DNA from 4 places in the Actinomadura miaoliensis genome. Region 4 is predicted to be linked to each of the others. Evidence: riboswitches for the same ligand, from Rfam matches in the RefSeq annotation. Region 4 holds a riboswitch; each other region holds the start of a gene.
The links. Region 4 has a riboswitch for cyclic di-AMP ahead of ABD811_RS42550 (CHAP domain-containing protein). Riboswitches for the same ligand answer to the same signal wherever they lie in the genome.
Positions count from the first base shown of each region.

Region 1: it holds a riboswitch for cyclic di-AMP, as region 4 does, so the genes downstream of both, ABD811_RS23140 (C40 family peptidase) here and ABD811_RS42550 (CHAP domain-containing protein) in region 4, are expected to answer to the same signal.
Region 2: it holds a riboswitch for cyclic di-AMP, as region 4 does, so the genes downstream of both, ABD811_RS19125 (NlpC/P60 family protein) here and ABD811_RS42550 (CHAP domain-containing protein) in region 4, are expected to answer to the same signal.
Region 3: it holds a riboswitch for cyclic di-AMP, as region 4 does, so the genes downstream of both, ABD811_RS08550 (peptidoglycan recognition protein family protein) here and ABD811_RS42550 (CHAP domain-containing protein) in region 4, are expected to answer to the same signal.

Region 1 is NZ_BAAAZG010000034.1:17,512-21,784, reverse strand. It holds gene ABD811_RS23150 (Mut7-C RNAse domain-containing protein) at 1-202, shown strand, start outside; gene ABD811_RS23145 ((deoxy)nucleoside triphosphate pyrophosphohydrolase) at 232-615, shown strand; gene ABD811_RS23140 (C40 family peptidase) at 670-1,644, opposite strand; cyclic di-AMP (ydaO/yuaA leader) riboswitch at 1,685-1,869, opposite strand; gene typA (translational GTPase TypA) at 2,065-3,918, shown strand.
Region 2 is NZ_BAAAZG010000025.1:3,143-7,415, reverse strand. It holds gene ABD811_RS19135 (LacI family DNA-binding transcriptional regulator) at 1-275, opposite strand, end outside; gene ABD811_RS19130 (LuxR C-terminal-related transcriptional regulator) at 837-1,067, shown strand; gene ABD811_RS19125 (NlpC/P60 family protein) at 1,264-2,295, opposite strand; cyclic di-AMP (ydaO/yuaA leader) riboswitch at 2,299-2,500, opposite strand; gene ABD811_RS19120 (amino-acid N-acetyltransferase) at 2,803-3,354, shown strand; gene ABD811_RS19115 (RDD family protein) at 3,358-4,215, shown strand; gene ABD811_RS19110 (RDD family protein) at 4,222-4,273, shown strand, end outside.
Region 3 is NZ_BAAAZG010000006.1:277,625-281,897, forward strand. It holds gene ABD811_RS08535 (M23 family metallopeptidase) at 1-60, shown strand, start outside; gene ABD811_RS08540 (TetR/AcrR family transcriptional regulator) at 198-857, opposite strand; gene ABD811_RS08545 (alpha/beta fold hydrolase) at 953-1,759, shown strand; gene ABD811_RS08550 (peptidoglycan recognition protein family protein) at 1,879-2,673, opposite strand; cyclic di-AMP (ydaO/yuaA leader) riboswitch at 3,020-3,169, opposite strand; gene ABD811_RS08555 (M20/M25/M40 family metallo-hydrolase) at 3,417-4,273, shown strand, end outside.
Region 4 is NZ_BAAAZG010000084.1:60,593-64,865, forward strand. It holds gene ABD811_RS42545 (bifunctional glycosyltransferase/CDP-glycerol:glycerophosphate glycerophosphotransferase) at 1-836, opposite strand, end outside; gene ABD811_RS42550 (CHAP domain-containing protein) at 1,077-1,793, opposite strand; cyclic di-AMP (ydaO/yuaA leader) riboswitch at 1,805-1,955, opposite strand; gene ABD811_RS42555 (serine hydrolase) at 2,196-2,834, opposite strand; tRNA gene ABD811_RS42560 (tRNA-Pro) at 3,137-3,213, shown strand; gene ABD811_RS42565 (hypothetical protein) at 4,240-4,273, shown strand, end outside.

The DNA of each region.
Region 1 (4,273 bases), on a different contig from region 4:
GACGCGGCGCAGTTACGACGTGTACGGTCGGTGCACCGAGTGCGGCCAGGTCTACTGGCGCGGGGCGCACGGCGGGCACCTGGAGAAGATCGTCCGGGAGGCCGCGCGCACGGTCGCGGCGGCCCGCGCCGCTGGCCCGGCCTCCTCGCCCGGCGCGCCGGGACCGGGGACGGGCGGCGCCGTCGACAGCGCCGCGTCCTGAGAGAGGGGCTGGTCACGATCAACGTGGTGGTGGGCGCGGCGATCATCGCCGCCGGACGGCTGCTGGCCGCCCAGCGCGGCGAGCCCCCGGAGCTGGCCGGGGGCTGGGAGTTTCCCGGCGGCAAGGTCGACCCGGGCGAGTCGGACCGGGACGCCCTGGTCCGCGAGTGCCACGAGGAGCTGGGCGTCAAGATCGCGCTCGGTGACCGGATCGGCGGCGACTGGCCGCTCGCGCTCGGCGCGGGAAGCGTCCTGCGGGTGTGGACGGCGGAGCTGGTCGAGGGCCGGCCGCAGCCGCTGGAGCACCTGGCGCTGCGCTGGCTGGCCCCCGACGAGCTGTACGACGTGGCGTGGCTGCCCGGCGACCTGCCGATCGTCGAGGCGATCCGCCCCTACCTGAACGGCTCGGCCTGAACCCGCCCCGGGCCGACCGGACGGCCTGACCGGCCCGGCGCGGTCCGGGCGGGGTCAGGAGATGCGGTTGGCGCCCGCGTAGTCGGAGCGGTCCGACAGCTTGGAGATCTTGACGACGTCGCCGGTCTGCGGGGCGTGCAGGTACTTGCCGTCGCTCAGGTAGATCCCCATGTGGTGCAGGTCGCCGCCGAAGTAGACCAGGTCGCCCGAGCGCAGTTCGCTGCGGTCGACCTTGCGTCCCAGCTCGTAGAGGGCGCCGGTGTAGTGCGGCAGGCCCTTCTTGCCGACCTGCGCGTACGCCCACACCACCAGGCCCGAGCAGTCGAAGCTCTTCGGGCCGGCCGCGGCCCACACGTACGGGCTGCCGAGCTTGGAGTAGGCCTTGCGCGCCATCTTCGCGGGCAGTCCGGAGCCCTTGATGGTGGCGGACAGGCCCGTCCGGGGGTCCTTGGCCTTGGTCGTGGTGAGCTTGTCGAGCTGCTTCTCGACCTCCTCGACCTTGGCCTTGGCGGCGTTGCGGGCGGTCTCCACCTGCGCGGCGGCGCGCTGCACCTGCGCCGTCTTGGCGACGGCCTCGCGCTGCGCCAGGTTGGCCCGGTTGATCTGCGTCTGCAGGCGTCCGAGCGTGGCGGTCTGGTTCTGCACCAGGTACGCCGACGCGGACAGGGTCTTGGCGTCGCCGGTCGAGAAGAACAGCGCGTCCGGACCGCCGCTGATGTAGTTGGCGGCGGCGAGTTTGCCGAGCTCAGCGCGGGCGGGGGCGGCCTGGTCCTGCAGAGCGGCGGCGGCCCGGGCGGCGTCGCGTTCGGCGCGCCGGGCCTTGTCCAGCTCGACGCGCGTCTTGTTGTACCGCTCGGTGAGCCGCTCGGCCTCGGTGTTCAGCGCGTCCAGCCGCTCACGCAGCTCGCTCTCGCTGGGACGGCCGGGATCGGCCAGGCGCGGCGCGGCGGCCGGGGCGGTCGCGGCGGCGGGCGCGACGGCCCAGCCCAGGGCGACCGAGGCCGCGGCGGCCGCTGTGATGGTGGACACGGCGACACGCCGTGAACGGTGACCGGGGGGCAAGGGCGTGCACTCCTCTCCTCGTCCGCCTACCGGGTTAGCTGACGGGTTCGGGCGGGGAGTTCGCCCTACGACATGGGCGCGCGTCACTGCTGACGGTGCGACCTGCGTCGATTCACCCCGAGTCCCGGGGGCGGCGGCGCCCCGGGATGTGGTTCCCCGGCTCCCCGTGGGGGGATTCGGCGGTCCGGCCGCAGCCCGCGCAGTGGTCCGGCGGGCTCGGGACGGCCGGGTCCGGAGAGAGTACAAAGAAACCGTAAATCACGGCAACCGGGGCATATGGGACGAATTCAGCGGGCGGTTCGCTGGGGCGGTACGGACCGGCAAGTAGAATCGGGACGGCCGCGGCTCCGCGGCGACTCCCTGATCCTCCACCAGAGCGAGAATCGCATGCCCATCTCCACCCGCGACGACCTTCGGAACGTCGCGATCGTCGCCCACGTCGACCACGGCAAGACGACGCTGGTCGACGCCATGCTGTGGCAGTCCGGGGCGTTCCGCGCGAACCAGGACGTCAACGAGCGCGTGATGGACTCCGACGCCCTGGAACGGGAGAAGGGCATCACGATCCTGGCCAAGAACACCGCCGTCCGGCACGGCGGGCTCACCATCAACATCATCGACACGCCCGGCCACGCCGACTTCGGCGGCGAGGTCGAGCGCGGCCTGTCCATGGTCGACGGGGTGGTGCTGCTGGTCGACGCCAGCGAGGGCCCGCTGCCGCAGACCCGGTTCGTGCTGCGCAAGGCCCTGGAGGCCCGGCTGCCGGTCATCCTGGTGATCAACAAGACCGACCGGCCGGACGCCCGGATCTCCGAGGTCGTCGACGAGACCTACGAGCTGTTCATGGACCTCGGCGCCGACGACGACCAGATCGAGTTCCCGATCGTCTACGCCTCCGGCCGCGCGGGCCGGGCGTCCCTGGAGGCCCCCGGCAACGGCGAGCTGCCCGGCTCGCCCGACCTGGAGCCGCTCTTCCAGGTGATCAAGGACACCGTCCCGGCGCCGTCCTACGACCCCGACACCCCGCTGCAGGCGCACGTCACCAACCTGGACGCCTCCAGCTACCTCGGCCGCATCGCGCTGTGCCGGGTGCACGCCGGCACCATCAAGAAGGGCCAGCAGGTCGCCTGGTGCCGTCGCGACGGCAGCGTCGAGCGGGTGCGCATCAGCGAGCTGCTGATGACCGAGGCGCTGGAGCGCAAGCCCGCCGACGAGGCCGGGCCCGGCGACATCATCGCCATCGCCGGCATTCCCGACATCATGATCGGTGAGACCATCGCCGACCCGGACGACCCGCGTCCGATGCCGCTGATCACCGTGGACGAGCCCGCGATCTCCATGACGATCGGCACCAACACCGGACCGCTGGCCGGCCGGGAGAAGGGCACCAAGGTCACCGCCCGGCTCGTCAAGGACCGCCTGGACCGCGAGCTGGTCGGCAACGTGTCCATCCGGGTGCTGCCCACCGACCGTCCCGACGCCTGGGAGGTGCAGGGCCGCGGCGAGCTGGCCCTGGCCATCCTGGTGGAGAACATGCGGCGCGAGGGCTACGAGCTGACCGTCGGCAAGCCCCAGGTCGTCGCCAAAGAGATCGACGGCAAGAAGCACGAGCCCGTCGAGCGGCTCACCATCGACATCCCCGAGGAGCACCTGGGCGCCGTCACCCAGCTGCTGGCCGTCCGCAAGGGCCGCATGGAGCAGATGACCAACCACGGCACCGGCTGGATCCGGCTGGAGTTCCTGGTCCCGGCGCGCGGCCTGATCGGTTTCCGCACCGAGTTCCTCACCGAGACGCGCGGCACCGGCATGGCCCACCACGTCTTCGAGGGCTACGAGCCGTGGTTCGGCGAGCTGCGCACCCGCCCCACCGGCTCGCTGGTCGCCGACCGCACCGGCGCCGCCACCGCCTACGCCCTCATCAACCTGCAGGAACGCGGCACCTTCTTCGTCGGCCCGGGCACCGAGGTCTACGAGGGCATGATCGTCGGCGAGAACTCCCGCGCCGACGACATGGACGTCAACATCTGCAAGGAGAAGCAGAAGACCAACATCCGCTCGTCCACCGCCGAGACGACGGAGACGCTGACGCCCCCGCGTCCGCTGAGCCTGGAACAGGCCCTGGAGTTCATCCGCGAGGACGAGTGCGTCGAGGTCACCCCGTCCGCCGTGCGCCTGCGCAAGGTCGTCCTGGACGCCAAGGAACGCGAACGCATCCGCGCCCGCACCAAGCGCTCCAACTGACCGCGGCTACGACAACACGCCGATGACCAGCCCTGCGAGGACGTAGGGCAGACTCCCGCGGCGATTCCCGCGAAGACCGCCAAAGTACCGGCACGCCTTCGCGGGATCGCCGCCGCCCCGAGAAGCCCGCCGCCCCCGATGACCAGCCCGCGCCCGCCTGCCATCGCCGAGATCGAGTCTGGTCGGCGCCTTGCCCTCGACCTGGCTCCGGAGCGCAATCCTCGTCGTCATCCAATTCCAACCGACGGCGGCACACGGACACACCTCGACCCCGGCGTCGCTACCTGCCGACGTCAGACCGACCCCAACGAACCCGGGCACCCGCGGCAAGCACGGCACCGGAATGGGGACTCCC
Region 2 (4,273 bases), on a different contig from region 4:
CGGGCCACGTCGGTGGCGTACGGGTTGGTCAGGTCCTCCACGACCACGCCGAACGGCCGGGGACGCGGGCCGGGCGGACCGCCGTCCGCGCGGCGCCCGCCCTGGCGCAGCCGCCGGGCGGACTCGTTGCGCACGAAGCCGAGCTCCTCGATGGCCGCGCGGACGCGGTCACGGGTGGCTTCGGCCACGAGGTCTGGCCGGTTTAGGACATTCGAAACGGTCCCAACTGAGACTCCGGCGCGCCTCGCGACTTCCCGAATACTGCTCTGAGGCAAGTCTCTCCTCGTCGACCCCGGACTGGTTTTCGCAGGTTATCGAGTTGTCCGCACCGAACCCCCGCGAAGCCGGTCGCGGACCGTAGTCATAAGAGCACACAACGTGCTTAATCCGCGCTTGACGGGCCGGATCCGGCCGCCTAGCGTTCCGAGCCGAAGCGTGCCTTGAAACGATTCACGATCATCGCCCCCGATGGTATGGGCGAATCGGACGAGGAGGGATGGGTTGACGTGATTGGCGATCATGACCCGTCCCGGACACGACGCGCTCCGCCACGAGCCCGCCACATCATCGTGCGCGCGCCCGAGGCGACGAGGAGCATCCGCGTCCGGTCGGCCTAACGACTGAATCGTTACCCGGGGTTCCCGTTCGGCGCCGAGCAATCGGCCCATCGGCCACCTCCGGCCAAAGCACGCCAGACGGCAAGGCACACCGATGATCTCGGTCCGGCCCCCCGCCCCGGACCCGGCAACCCGACGCGTACAGATCAAGGCCCGCCCGTGCCTGTGCAGCGGACGGCTGCATCCCCGCGGTCATCACCACGGACGAGGGAGGACGGAGTGGAACAGGCCACCATCGCACGTCGTGGCACCGACGACCTGCGCCTCAGCGAAGAGGAGATCAAGCTCCTCGCGCAGATCGCCAGCGGTGTCACCGCGGACGTGGCGGCACGAAAGCTGGAACTGAGCGCCCGGACCCTGCGCCGCCGGCTGCGGACCATCTGCGACCGGCTGGAGGTCAACACGCCCATCGAGGCCGTGGTCTGGGCGGCCCGGCGACAGCTCATCTAGGGGCGCGCCCCCGCACCCGCCCCCCGGCGGGCGGCGGCGCGAAAGCATACGACCGAGCATCGGCGACCACCGTCCGACCCCGCGCGGCGACGTCGGCGGCCCCTCGGGTAGGTCCCCGTGGGAGACGTCGCCGCGGACGTGGTCCGACGTGGCGGTCGCAGCACGCCCGCACGCGGACCCGTGTGCGCCGGTGACCTCAGGCGACCCGGACCCCGCCCGCGAACGGGCGGCCCGCCATCGGCGCGATCTTCACCACGTCGCCGGTCTGCGGCGCGTGCAGCATCTTGCCGTTGCCGACGTACAGGCCCACGTGGTGCAGGTCGGAGTAGAAGAACACCAGGTCTCCGGGCTGCAGCTGGTCGCGGGAGATGTGCGTGCCGGCGTTCCACTGGCTGCCGGTGTAGTGCGGCAGGCTGACGCCCACCTGCCGGTAGGCCCACATCACCAGGCCGGAGCAGTCGAAGGTGTTGGGCCCCTCCGCGCCCCACACGTACGGCCTGCCGATCTTGGTCATCGCGTACCGCAGCGCCTGGGCGGCCTTGCCGGTGCCGGCCACGGGCAGCTTGGTCAGCTGGGTGGGGTCGCGCTTGACCAGCCTGCCGCGGACCTTCTCGTAGGCCGTGGTGACCTTCTTGCGCTGGCCCTCCAGCTGCGTGCGCAGCTGCTCGACCTGCTCGGCGCGCGCCTCGGCGGACTTGCGCGCCCGCTCGGCCGCCTGCATGGCCTGCATCAGGCCCTGCACCTTGGTGCCGTCCTGGGTGGCGAAGTAGTGCAGCGTGGCGGCCTGGTCGAGCATCGCCTGCGGGTTCTGCGCGGCCAGGAACGAGACCGTGGGGTCGGCGCCGCCCTGCATGTAGCTGGTGGCCGCCAGGCTGCCGACCTTGGCGCGCTCCTCCTCCAGCGCCTTCTGCTGGCGCTTGGCGTTGTCGCCCGCCACCTTGGCGGCGCGCTGCGACTGCTTCAGCTTGACGCGCAGGCCGTTGTACTGCTCGGTGAGCTGCTCCAGCTGGTCGGCGAGCTTGGTCGCCTGCTCGCGCAGCTCCTTGGTGGAGGGCTCGGGGTCGGCCTGCGCGGCGGGGGCGGGCGCGGCCACGACGAGGGAGACGGCGGCGAGCGCGCCGGTCGCCGCGGCGGCCCTGCGGCCGGGGCGGGCGGCGGCGCACGCGGTGACCGCGGCCTGCGCGGCACGCAGCGGGCGCGAAAGGAACGCGGGGCGCGAGGGCTCCAAGAACTCTCCTCTCCTCGTCCGCCTACCGGGTGAGCTGACGGGTTCGGGCCGGAGCTGCACCTTCCGCGGACGTGCGGAGCGTCCGCACCGTGCGGATTCACCCCAGTCGGCATGGCTCTGGAGTGGTCCCGGAACCGTCCGATCGCGGGTCCCCGGTTCCTGCGGGGCGCCGGCTGCGGCCCGCGGGACTCGGCGGTTCGGCCTCCCGATCACGGGGGTCCGATGTCAGCGCAGGAGACTAACGGAGCGCTCGTCGCCTGCCAACCAGAACATGCGAAATCGCAGGTGACCCGAGGACGCTCAGATGTAACACGGGTGCTCGCGGGCTTGTGCGATCACTTCGCTGTGCGCTATTTCACTTTCTGTCCGCTTGAGGGGACGGTCGGTATCGGACGATGCCGTTCGCGTCTTTCGGTACATCTGCGTCGTCTGTGGCGCCGTGCCGGCGGCCGTGCGTGACGGACCGGCCACGGGAGGCCGCCCGCGGTCCGATAATGTCGCCTGTTTGTGGAAGTCGTGATCAGGCGTGCCCGTACCGCCGACGTGCCGCACATCCGGCGGCTCATCGACGCGTACGCCGGGCCGGGGCGGCGGATGCTCGCCAGGTCCACGGTGACGCTCTATGAGGACGTCCAGGAGTTCTGGGTGGCCGAGGACGTCCGGGCCGCCGCGCCGGGGGACGAGCGACGTCCAGGGGGGCGCGGGGGGCGCGTCGTGGGCTGCGGGGCCCTCCACGTGATGTGGGAGGACCTGGCCGAGGTGCGCTCGGTGGCCGTGGACAAGGAGTACGGGGGCCACGGCATAGGGCACCGGATTGTCGAGCGGCTTCTGGAAACCGCGCGGGAACTGGGAGTGGGAAGGGTGTTCTGCCTTACCTTCGAGGTGGACTTCTTCGCCCGGCACGGCTTCGAGCCGATCCTCGGAACCCCCGTGTCGCGCGAGGTGTACGACGAGCTTCTCCGTTCCTACGACGAAGGCGTGGCAGAGTTCCTGGACCTCGACCGGGTCAAGCCGAATACGTTGGGCAATACCCGGATGTTGCTTCGCCTGGAGGACTGATCGATGAGCGACTCCCCCCACCGCGGACAGCCCTATCCGCGGCAGCCCCCGGGCCCGCCCTACCAAGGCGGACCGTCCTACGGTGCCCCACCCTCCCAGCAGGGCTCACAGTGGCAGCAGCCCCAGCAGCACGGTTCTCCGTGGCAGGGCGGGGTGGCCCCCCAGCAGCAATGGCAACAGCAATGGCAGCAGCCGCCCGCCCAGGGATATGACGGTGGCGGCTACGACGCCGCCGCCGCGGACCTTCCCCTGGCGCCGATCCTCCGCAGGGCCGGGGCGCGCCTCATCGACAACGTCCTGGTGGCCGTTTTCGGATTCGCGCTCATCGTTCCCATCAGCGTCGGCATCATCGGCCTGGACACCTCCGGGAGCAAGGCCAGCAGCGAGGGCGGCATCTGGAACTGGCCCATCATCTTCACCCTTTTCGCGGTACTGGCGGTGCTGCCGTTCCTCTATGAGGCGGTCCAACTCGCCATGTGGGGGCGGACCCTGGGCAAGCGCGTCCTGCACCTGGGGGTGGTACAGGCGCGGCCCGCGGGAGAGCCGCTGACGACGACGCAGGCCGTGTGGCGCGCGGGCGTCATGCACATCGGCTACCAGCTCGGCCTCTTCTTCTTCCTCGCGCTCGCCGTGAAGGTGTGGGACTACTTCGCCTACGGCATGCTGCTGGTCAGTATCGGCACCGTGATGGCCTATCTGTGGGCCATCTGGGACCAGCCGCTGCGCCAGTCCCTGCACGACCGCTTCTCGGGGACGCTCGTCATCGACGAGCGCGGGGAGTACTCCGAGTACTCCGACCAGACGGGCGACCACGCCGACCGGACGGTCGAGTACCCCGGCCACACCGGCTACGAGGGATAGCCCGCCGTGGCGGCGTCCCCTCCCGCACCCGGCGCCGACCCCCTTCCCCCGGCGGAGG
Region 3 (4,273 bases), on a different contig from region 4:
AAGCGGTGGGGCAATGACGAGGCCAGGGACAACAACGGCACCGTGATACCCAACTGCTGACCACCGGCGCCCGGAGAGGACGCGCGGAGAGGACGCGCAGAGAAGACGCGCGGAGTAGACGCGCGGAGTAGACGCGCGGAGAACGCAGGAGAAAGCGCCCGGCTCGTCCCCCGTCGAGCCGGGCGCTTTCGGCTCGGTCACCCGAAGACGCCGCCGAGTCCGTCGCGGAGCAGGGTGAAGGCGTGCCGGGCGGCGGCGACGGCGGCGGGGTGCCGCTCGTCGGCCGACGTCCCGGCCACCAGGTGGGCGTTGTTGTCGTTCGCCAGGACGCGCTGGACGGCGGTGATCTGCGACGCCGCCAGCCGCGCGGTGAACGCGCCGTCCGGCCCGTCACCGGCCGCCGCACCGGCAGCCTCCGCCAGGGCCTCGGCGAGCGCCGCCTCGCTGCGCGCGTGATACCGCAGCAGCCCGGTCGCCAGCGCGGGCGTGTCGCGGATCATCCGGTAGAGGGCGAGCGTCTCGGGACGGTCGCACAGCCCGGTCACCGGGTCCCTGCGGTCGAGCCCGTCGAGGAAGTGGTCGCGCAGCGCGGCCAGCGGAGGCACCTCGGGCGGGCGCCCGCGGACGACCTGGGCGTGCTCGCTCTCGTGGTCGGCGACGCGCTCCAGGACCAGGTCCTCCTTGCTGGGGAAGTACGCGAACAGCGCACGCCGCGAGACCTCCGCCACCTCGGCGATCTGCGCCAGCGACACCGGCTCGTAGCCGTGCGCCAGGAACAGCCCGATGGCGGTGTCGGCGATCTTCTTGCGGGTGCGCCGCTTCTTGCGCTCGCGCAGCCCGACGGTCCCGTCGTCCACCCCGCGAGCGTAGCAGCGACGGACTCCGGTGCAAACTTGCACCCAACTTCGCTTTGTGTCAGTGTCGGCGGCGCCGAGCGAAGGAGGAGGCACGCATGATCGAGGCGCAGTCCGGCGGTCGCGGCGACACGCCGCTGGTGTTCGTCCACGGCGGGTCGGCGTCGTGGCGGATGGGGAAGGACTTCCTGGACGCGCTGCCCGGCCGCGTCCGGTGGTGGGCCGTCGACCTGCCCGGTCACGGGGCGTCGCCGTGGACGCCCGGACGCTACGACCTGCGCGGCGTCGGCGCGGCGCTCGCCGAATGGGCGGCCGGGCACCTGGACCGTCCGGCGTGGTGGTACGGCCACTCCTACGGCGGGCAGGCCGCGCTCGCGGCGGCGGGCGTGCGCCCGGACGCGTTCGCCGGGCTGGTCATCGGGGACGCGCCGCTGGCGCCCGCCCGGATGTACCGGCTGCTCGACCGCATGTCCGGCACCCTGCGGCGCTGGCAGGGGTGGTGCGGCCGTCCGGAGGAGGAACTGGTGCGGCTGCTCGGCGCCGAGGACGCCGGCGGCGGCCGCACGCGCGCCGAGGTCCTCGGCGCCGCCCATCCCTACCTGGTCGGCCAGGCCGCCGCCCTGCACCGGCACGACCCGGCGTTCATCGAGGCGCTGCTCACCGAGTCCCAGCAGGTGTACGGACACCTCGGCCACGCGGGCGAGTGGATCGCCGGAGTGCCGGGGCCGGTGCTGCTGCTGCGGGCCGACCCTGCCGTCATGTCGCTGTCAAGCGCCGAGGACGAGGCACTGGTCCGGTCGGCCGCACGACACCCCGCCGTCACCACCGTCAGCGGTGTCGGCCACGGCCTTCACCAGTTCGCCCCCGCCGAGGTGGCCGCGACGATCAGCGCCCTCATCCCGTGAACGCACGGGTTCCCCCCGACACCGCTCCAGTCGCGAGATGGCGACCCCTCCGGCGCCGCCCCCGTCGCACCGACCTCGGCCCGGGGCCCAGCACGCCGGCTGGGAGCAACCGGCCGGTCTCAGGCGGATCGGAGGGCCGCGGCGACGTCCTTGCGCAGGCGCGGCAGCGTCGGGGCGAACTCGTAACCGCAGCAGTCGGTGTCGTTGAACTTCATGTGCGGGACGATCGCCTTCTTCGGGTCGAGGTCGTACTGGCCGCACAGCCAGGCGAGCAGCTCGGTGAGCGAGTCCAGCAGGCGGCGGGGCGGCATGACCGAGTTGTAGGTGCCCTCGCATTCGATGCCGACGGTGTAGCCGTTGGCTCCGGCGACGTGCGTGCCGATCACCATCCGGCCCCTGCGGGCGGCGGCAAGACTGCCCTTGCGGCCCTCCATGATGTGACCGCCCCGGCTGATGGTGAAGTGCTGGCCGGTGTCACCCCATCCCTGTCCCATGTGCGCGCCCTGGATCGAACGCGCGATCCGGTAGCCCTGCCGCAGCGAGTAGTCGGTGACGTTGGGGGTGAACGTGTGGTGCACCACGATGTACTCGGGCGCGCGGGACAGCACGGTCGCCCGCCGGTAGGGCGTGCGCGCTCCCCAGTCGTCGGTCGAGTGGATCAGCGGGGCGCCGCCACCCGACCTACGCGATCTTCGGGACGGCCGGGACTCGCCGTCCCGGGCGGCCTGCGTCCGCTCGGTGTCGTCGGTGGTGTTCGCCGCGTTCGCCACCTCGTGTTCGGCCGACGGGCCCAGCGCCGCGGCGACGCCGAGGGCCGCGCTCCCCAGCAGGACTCCACCCCCCAGCAGCACCGAGCGACGCGGCATCTCGGCGGGCCAGGGGTCGGTGCGACGGTGCTTGCCGTTCGGATTCATGGGGGAGTTTTCCTTCCAGGGAACTGGTCTGACGGAATGCGGGCAGCGGAAAAAGAGCAGGCGGCGAGGAACGAGCGGGAAAAGGAGATGAGGCTGCGCCGGGAACGTCGAGCCGCGCAGAAAACGGCTCTGACCGCCAATGGCGAGGAAGTGTCGGTGACCCGGTGCCGGCGGCGGAGACGCCGCCGCGAGGGGCGCGGGCGCGCAGCGCGGACGAGGAGAACGCGCGGGCGTGCGAGCTAGGGCGGAACCGCCCCGTCTATCAGGGCGTTCGCGTCTTCATGAGGTGGCTGCGCCGTCGGACGGGGGTGGCGGGCCTGCCGAGCCGCGGGGGCTCCTTCATGTCCTCTCCTCTCCTTGACTGCCGACCGGGTTAGCTGACGGGTTCGGACCAAGGAGCGGCCCTACCGCGACTGCGCCGCGGATTCACCCCGAAGAACTGATGGGTCCCCGGTTCCCAGACGTCCAGCGCCATGGGATTAGGCGTTCCGCCGGACGGTTCCCGTCGCGGTGAGCCGGACGGCGGAGTACCACGGACCATAGGAGATGAGGCAAAGAGCTCGCAAACCGCCAAAGGTAAAATCCGAAAAACGATCTTTCGTCGCCGCGCCGGAGCCGCCGACCACTCCGATCACAGGAATCACACGGGGAGCAGACATGGCGAGAAATCACTGAGGAAGCGTCTGAAGGGCGGCGGTTTCCACTGTGGACAGGCGCCCCCGCCATGACGTAGATCCAGAATTGTGACCTACGACACCACGCCCCCAGCCGCCGGCACGCCCAGCCGCCGCGTCTTCCTGTCCGTCTCCGCGGCGGCCGCCGCGGCCACCGCGGGAGTCACCCTCGACGGCCGTCCCGCCGAGGCGGACTCCGGACGCCCGAACGGCCCCGGCAGGCCCGTCACCGCCCAGCACCCCGACGCCGAGCTGCGCGCCCTGCTGCGCGAGATCGACCACCGCCGCATCGAGGCGACGGTGCGCAGGCTCGTCGGGTTCGGCACCCGGCACACGCTCTCGTCCCAGGACGACCCCGCACGCGGCATCGGCGCCGCCCGGGACTGGATCTTCGCCGAGATGAAAAAGCACGCCGCGGCGTCCGGCGGCCGGATGACCGTCGAGCTGCAGTCCTACGTGCAGGAACCGGCCAGCCGGATCCCCGTCGCCACCCGCATCACCAACGTCGTCGCCACCCTGCGCGGCAGCACCTCCCCGGACCGCGTGTACGTGGTGTCCGGGCACTACGACTCCCGTGTCAGCGACGTCATGAACGCCACCGCCGACGCGCCCGGCGCCGACGACGACGCCTCCGGCGTGGCCGTCGTCATGGAACTCGCCCGTGTCATGGCCACCCGCCGTCCCAGGGCCACGATCGTCTTCGCCGCCGTCGCGGGGGAGGAGCAGGGGCTGTACGGCGCGCGCCACATGGCCACGCGGTACAAGGCCGCCGGGACGGACGTGCAGGCCATGTTCACCAACGACATCGTCGGCAGCAGCACCGCCGACGACGGCACCCGCGACCCGCGCACCGTCCGGCTGTTCGCCGAGGGGGTGCCCACCGCGGAGACGCCCGCCGAGGCGAACATCCGCCGCTCGGTCGGCGG
Region 4 (4,273 bases):
CCCTCCCTGTAGGCGGCGTCGCGGCACGGCAGATCGCGCATGTAGAGCAACAGATCGTGGTTGACGAACTTGACGTCCTTGGCGAGCCGCAACTCCTCGTCACCGTGCCGTCGCAACAGCGCGTCGATGCGCCGGTGTATCTCCAGCCGGTCGGCGAAGTTGGCCAGTTCCGAACGCCGGCTGGAGATCGACCGCGTATGGGGCTCGACCAGCCAGTTGTAGACGCGATGCGGAATGAGCGCCGTACGGGACGCCGCCAGGTACGCCTCCGCCGTGAACAGCAGATCCTCGTAGTGCAGCCGTTCCTCGAACCGCAGCCCGTGCCTCTCCAGGAAGGCGCGCCGGTAGAGCTTGTTGGTGGCGAGGGTGTCGTACAGCAGGTCCGGGTTGTCGCGCAGCGCGCCGTAGACCGCCGTCCGCTGGTAGAGCCACGGGTACCAGGGGCGCTCCCGTTTGCGCACCCGGTCCATGTGGACGCGCGTGCACAGCCCGGAGACCATGTCGGCGCCGGTGTCCTCGGCCGTGGTCAGCAGGTTGAGGCAGGCGTGCGGGTCCAGGACGTCGTCGCTGTCGAGGAACATCACATACCGGCCGCGTGCCCGCTCCACGCCCGCGTTGCGCGGGCGGCCGCACCCGCCGGAGTTGACCGGCAGACGCACGACCCGCACCCGTCCCGGATGCTCGGCGGCCAGCCGTTCGGCCACCGTCCCCGTCCCGTCGGTGCTCCCGTCGTCCACGACCACCACCTCGACGGCGCTGAGCGACTGTCTCAGCGCCGAACCGACCGCCCGGGGCAGCCGACCCGCGTCGTTGTAGGCGATCACGACCACGCTCACGTCAGGGCCGCGCGGACCAGGCCGGTGGGAGCCGGGCAGGAGGCGCCCAGACGGGACGTGCCCGTGCGGCCCTGCCCTCATGGACGTGTCCTCCCCCCGTCCCCGCTCGCGTGCCGGATACCTTTCCGGCCACCGCAACGACGGAGTAGAAGACACCACAAAAAAAGTGAATGATTGCGGCATTCAGGACGACAAAGGGCGCCCGGCGCGTGCCGGACGCCCTCCGCTGCCCGCCGATCGTCAGTCGGCGTCGTAGTCCGGGTACCCGTACCCGGCGACGAGCGACTTGGGACGCACCCGCTTCTCCACGGCGTTGTTGGTGTTGCCCTCAACGGTGGTGATGGTGCCGTCCCCGTTGTCCTCGACGACCAGGCCGACGTGGTCGATGCCGTAGATGCCGCCCCCGGACCCGTTCTGCCAGTCGAAGAACACCACGGCCCCGGGCTTGGCCTTGTGACCCCAGCGCCCCTTCTTCGCGAACCACTTGGCGTGCTGGACGGTGTAGGCGTCCCAGCCCATGTCCTTGACACCGAGCTGCGCACCGACCCAGGACACGAACATGTTGCACCACTCGGCGCCGTTGTAGGCGTCCACACTGAACCCGCCGTCACGCTTGGCCGTCATCTTCGCGTTGGGCGTCGAGACGAACCAGTCGTGGTACTTGGTCTGCCGGTCCGGCCCCTCCTTGACACCGACCTGCTCCAGAGCCAGACGGATCGCCTCGGACGGCTCGACCTTGCGGATCGGAACCGCGTAGCCCTCGGGCTTTTCACCGATGGCGACACTCCTGTGTGCCCTCTCCACCTGTGCCTGGGCGACAGGCCCCTTGACCTGCGGCTCCTCGTTCGAGGAAGGAGCGATGAGGGCGAAACCGACGGCTCCGGCCAGCACCGTCCCCATGGCGACGCCCACGCCCAGACGAGCCTCGGGGGATTGAGAAGCGATTCGATCGGGCATGCAGAGAACTCCTTGTCTCCCATGGCGCCTACCGGGTTAGCTGACGGATTCGGGCATGGAAGAGCCCTACGGCGCGCCTCGTCGACGCGCCGATTCACCCCGGGGCCTGCTCGGCCCGACTTGGGTCCCCGGCTCCGGTCCTCGCTCAGGCGACGGACACGGACTCGGCCACGGCCACCGCTGCCCACGGCGGCCGCTCACTGGTCTGATCTCGGTGGGGGGCGCGTTCCCGCGCGCCACGGTCGCGCCCCGGTCCCTCCCGGGTCACGACGGGCCACGACGCATGGCGCGCGTCGCGGGATTCGGGCCTGACGTTATCAGATGCCCACGCTAGGGCAAAAAACGTAAAGGCACTCTGACCTGCAACAACACCAGGAACGAGCCCCCCATTCCCCCCTGCTGTCACAAGGCGCACACCTGGCGGGTCAAGGCCGTGATCCTGGCGGCCGCCGTGGGGTAGGACGTCCCCGCCGGCTGCAGCGTGAGCACCGCCACGACGTACCGCTCCCCCGGCCCCACGAGCCCGGTCGTATGCAGGACCGGCCGTCCCAGCCCCAGATCCCCTGGCACGACCCCGGACGCGCCCTGCCCGAATCCCGACCAGCCCTGCTTGACCGCCCACGGCTTCGGCACGGCCCGCGGAATCCCGAAGTACTGGTCGTAGCCGTCCGTCCCCCGCCTGGTGGCCCTGCGCAGCTCCCGCAGCACGACGTCGCGATGCTCGGGCCGCGCCCTCTCCAGCAGATAGCGGTACGTCTTCACCACGTCCGCGGCGCTGAGCGCGGTGTACCCCCAGAACCCCGGCTTGTCCGCAGGCGGCGGCCTGGTGTCGGTGAGCCCCATCCGCCGCGCCATCCGCTCGACGATCGCCCCGCGCCCACCCCGCCGCCACAACGCCGTCGCCGCCGCGTCATCGCTGGACCGCAGCATCGGCCCCAGCCGCGGATCGGCCTCCCGGCTCCGCTCCAGATGATCGAGCGCGATGAGGATCTTCACCACCGACGCCGACCGGAACACCCGGTGCGCCCGGTATGCCCTCACCGTCCTTCGGCTCTCCCGGTCGAACACCACGTACCCGGCCCGTGTTCCCCGAGGCACCACCGGCTCCCGGGCCACCTTCGGAGTCGCCCTCTGCGTCGCCTTCTCGGTCGACTCCACCGCCCCACCACTCACCGGCCCAGCCCCCGGCGTCCGCTCCGCCCCCTGGTCACACCCACAAACCACCCCGAACGCCGCCACCAGAGCCACCCCGACCCGGCCCACCCGAGCCCAGGCTCCCGCTATCTCGGTACGCATGACCCCGCAGACTGCGCTACAGTAATCACGCCTGCTGCGGCAGGCGCCGGGACGTAGCGCAGTTTGGCAGCGCACTTGACTGGGGGTCAAGGGGTCGTGGGTTCAAATCCCGCCGTCCCGACCAGCTTTTCGCAGGTCAGAGGGCTCCGGATCTCGATCCGGAGCCCCTTTTTAGCCCACCGAACCATATTCGGGAGCCAATCGGGGAGCCACTTAGGACCGCTTGACGGTGTCAAGAGGTCCTAATCTGCCGTGCATCCAGTGCTAGAGGCGAAGGTCCACCTGTCCCACGCGGCCTACCCAACCCCGTGGGGTGCGCTTCGGATGCCGAGCACCTCCTTTGGACGCACTTGACGTGCACCGTCGACAGCTGCGAGGCGCGTTCCACCACCCCGATCGGCGTGTGCTTGCGGCGCGGGCAGGACTATGACTTGGAAAGCGACGAACCGGGCGGCCCGAACGGCCGCCCGTGTCGAGCACCCCTACGTTCGGCCCCAGCCGCGCCCGCGCCCGTCCAGCCACTCAGGGACCACACGCCTTCGGCGGGGAAGGACAGGATCCGCTGGCGGACCAGGGTCGGCGCACCGTGGCGGGATGTGCCCGAACGTTACGCACTGGCAGTCGGTCTACAGCCTGCACCATCGCTGGCAGCGCGCCGGGATCTGGGCGCTGATCTGGGTAAAGCTGCGAGCCTTTGCCGACGCTGCTGGGCTGGTCGGGGTGGAGTGTGTCGGTGGACTCCAGCATCAGCTGGGCCCACCAGCACGCCGCGGGCGCCCGCCACGATCATCAGGATCGGGTCGAGCTGCCGGGGCCGGAGCCGGCCGATCATGGGCTGGAACGTTCGCGCGACGGGTGGACCACTAAGCTGCATCTGGCCTGTGAGCAGGGTCGCAAGCCGCTGCCGGTGGTGTCGACGGGCGGGCAGCACGGGGACAGCCCGCATTCGTGCCGGTGGTGGAGCGGATCAGCGTGCCGCGTGGCGGGGCAAGCGCCCCCGGCCCCGGCCGGAGCGGGTGCTGGCTGACAAGGCATACTCGGCCAGGGCAACCGCGCCTACCTGCGCCGCCGCCGGATCAAGGCCACCATCCTGGTCAAGGCCGCCCAGCAGGCTCACCGCAAGGCCACGAGCTCGGCCGGAGGACGGCCATTGCTGTTCGACCCGGACGCCTACCGACTGCGCC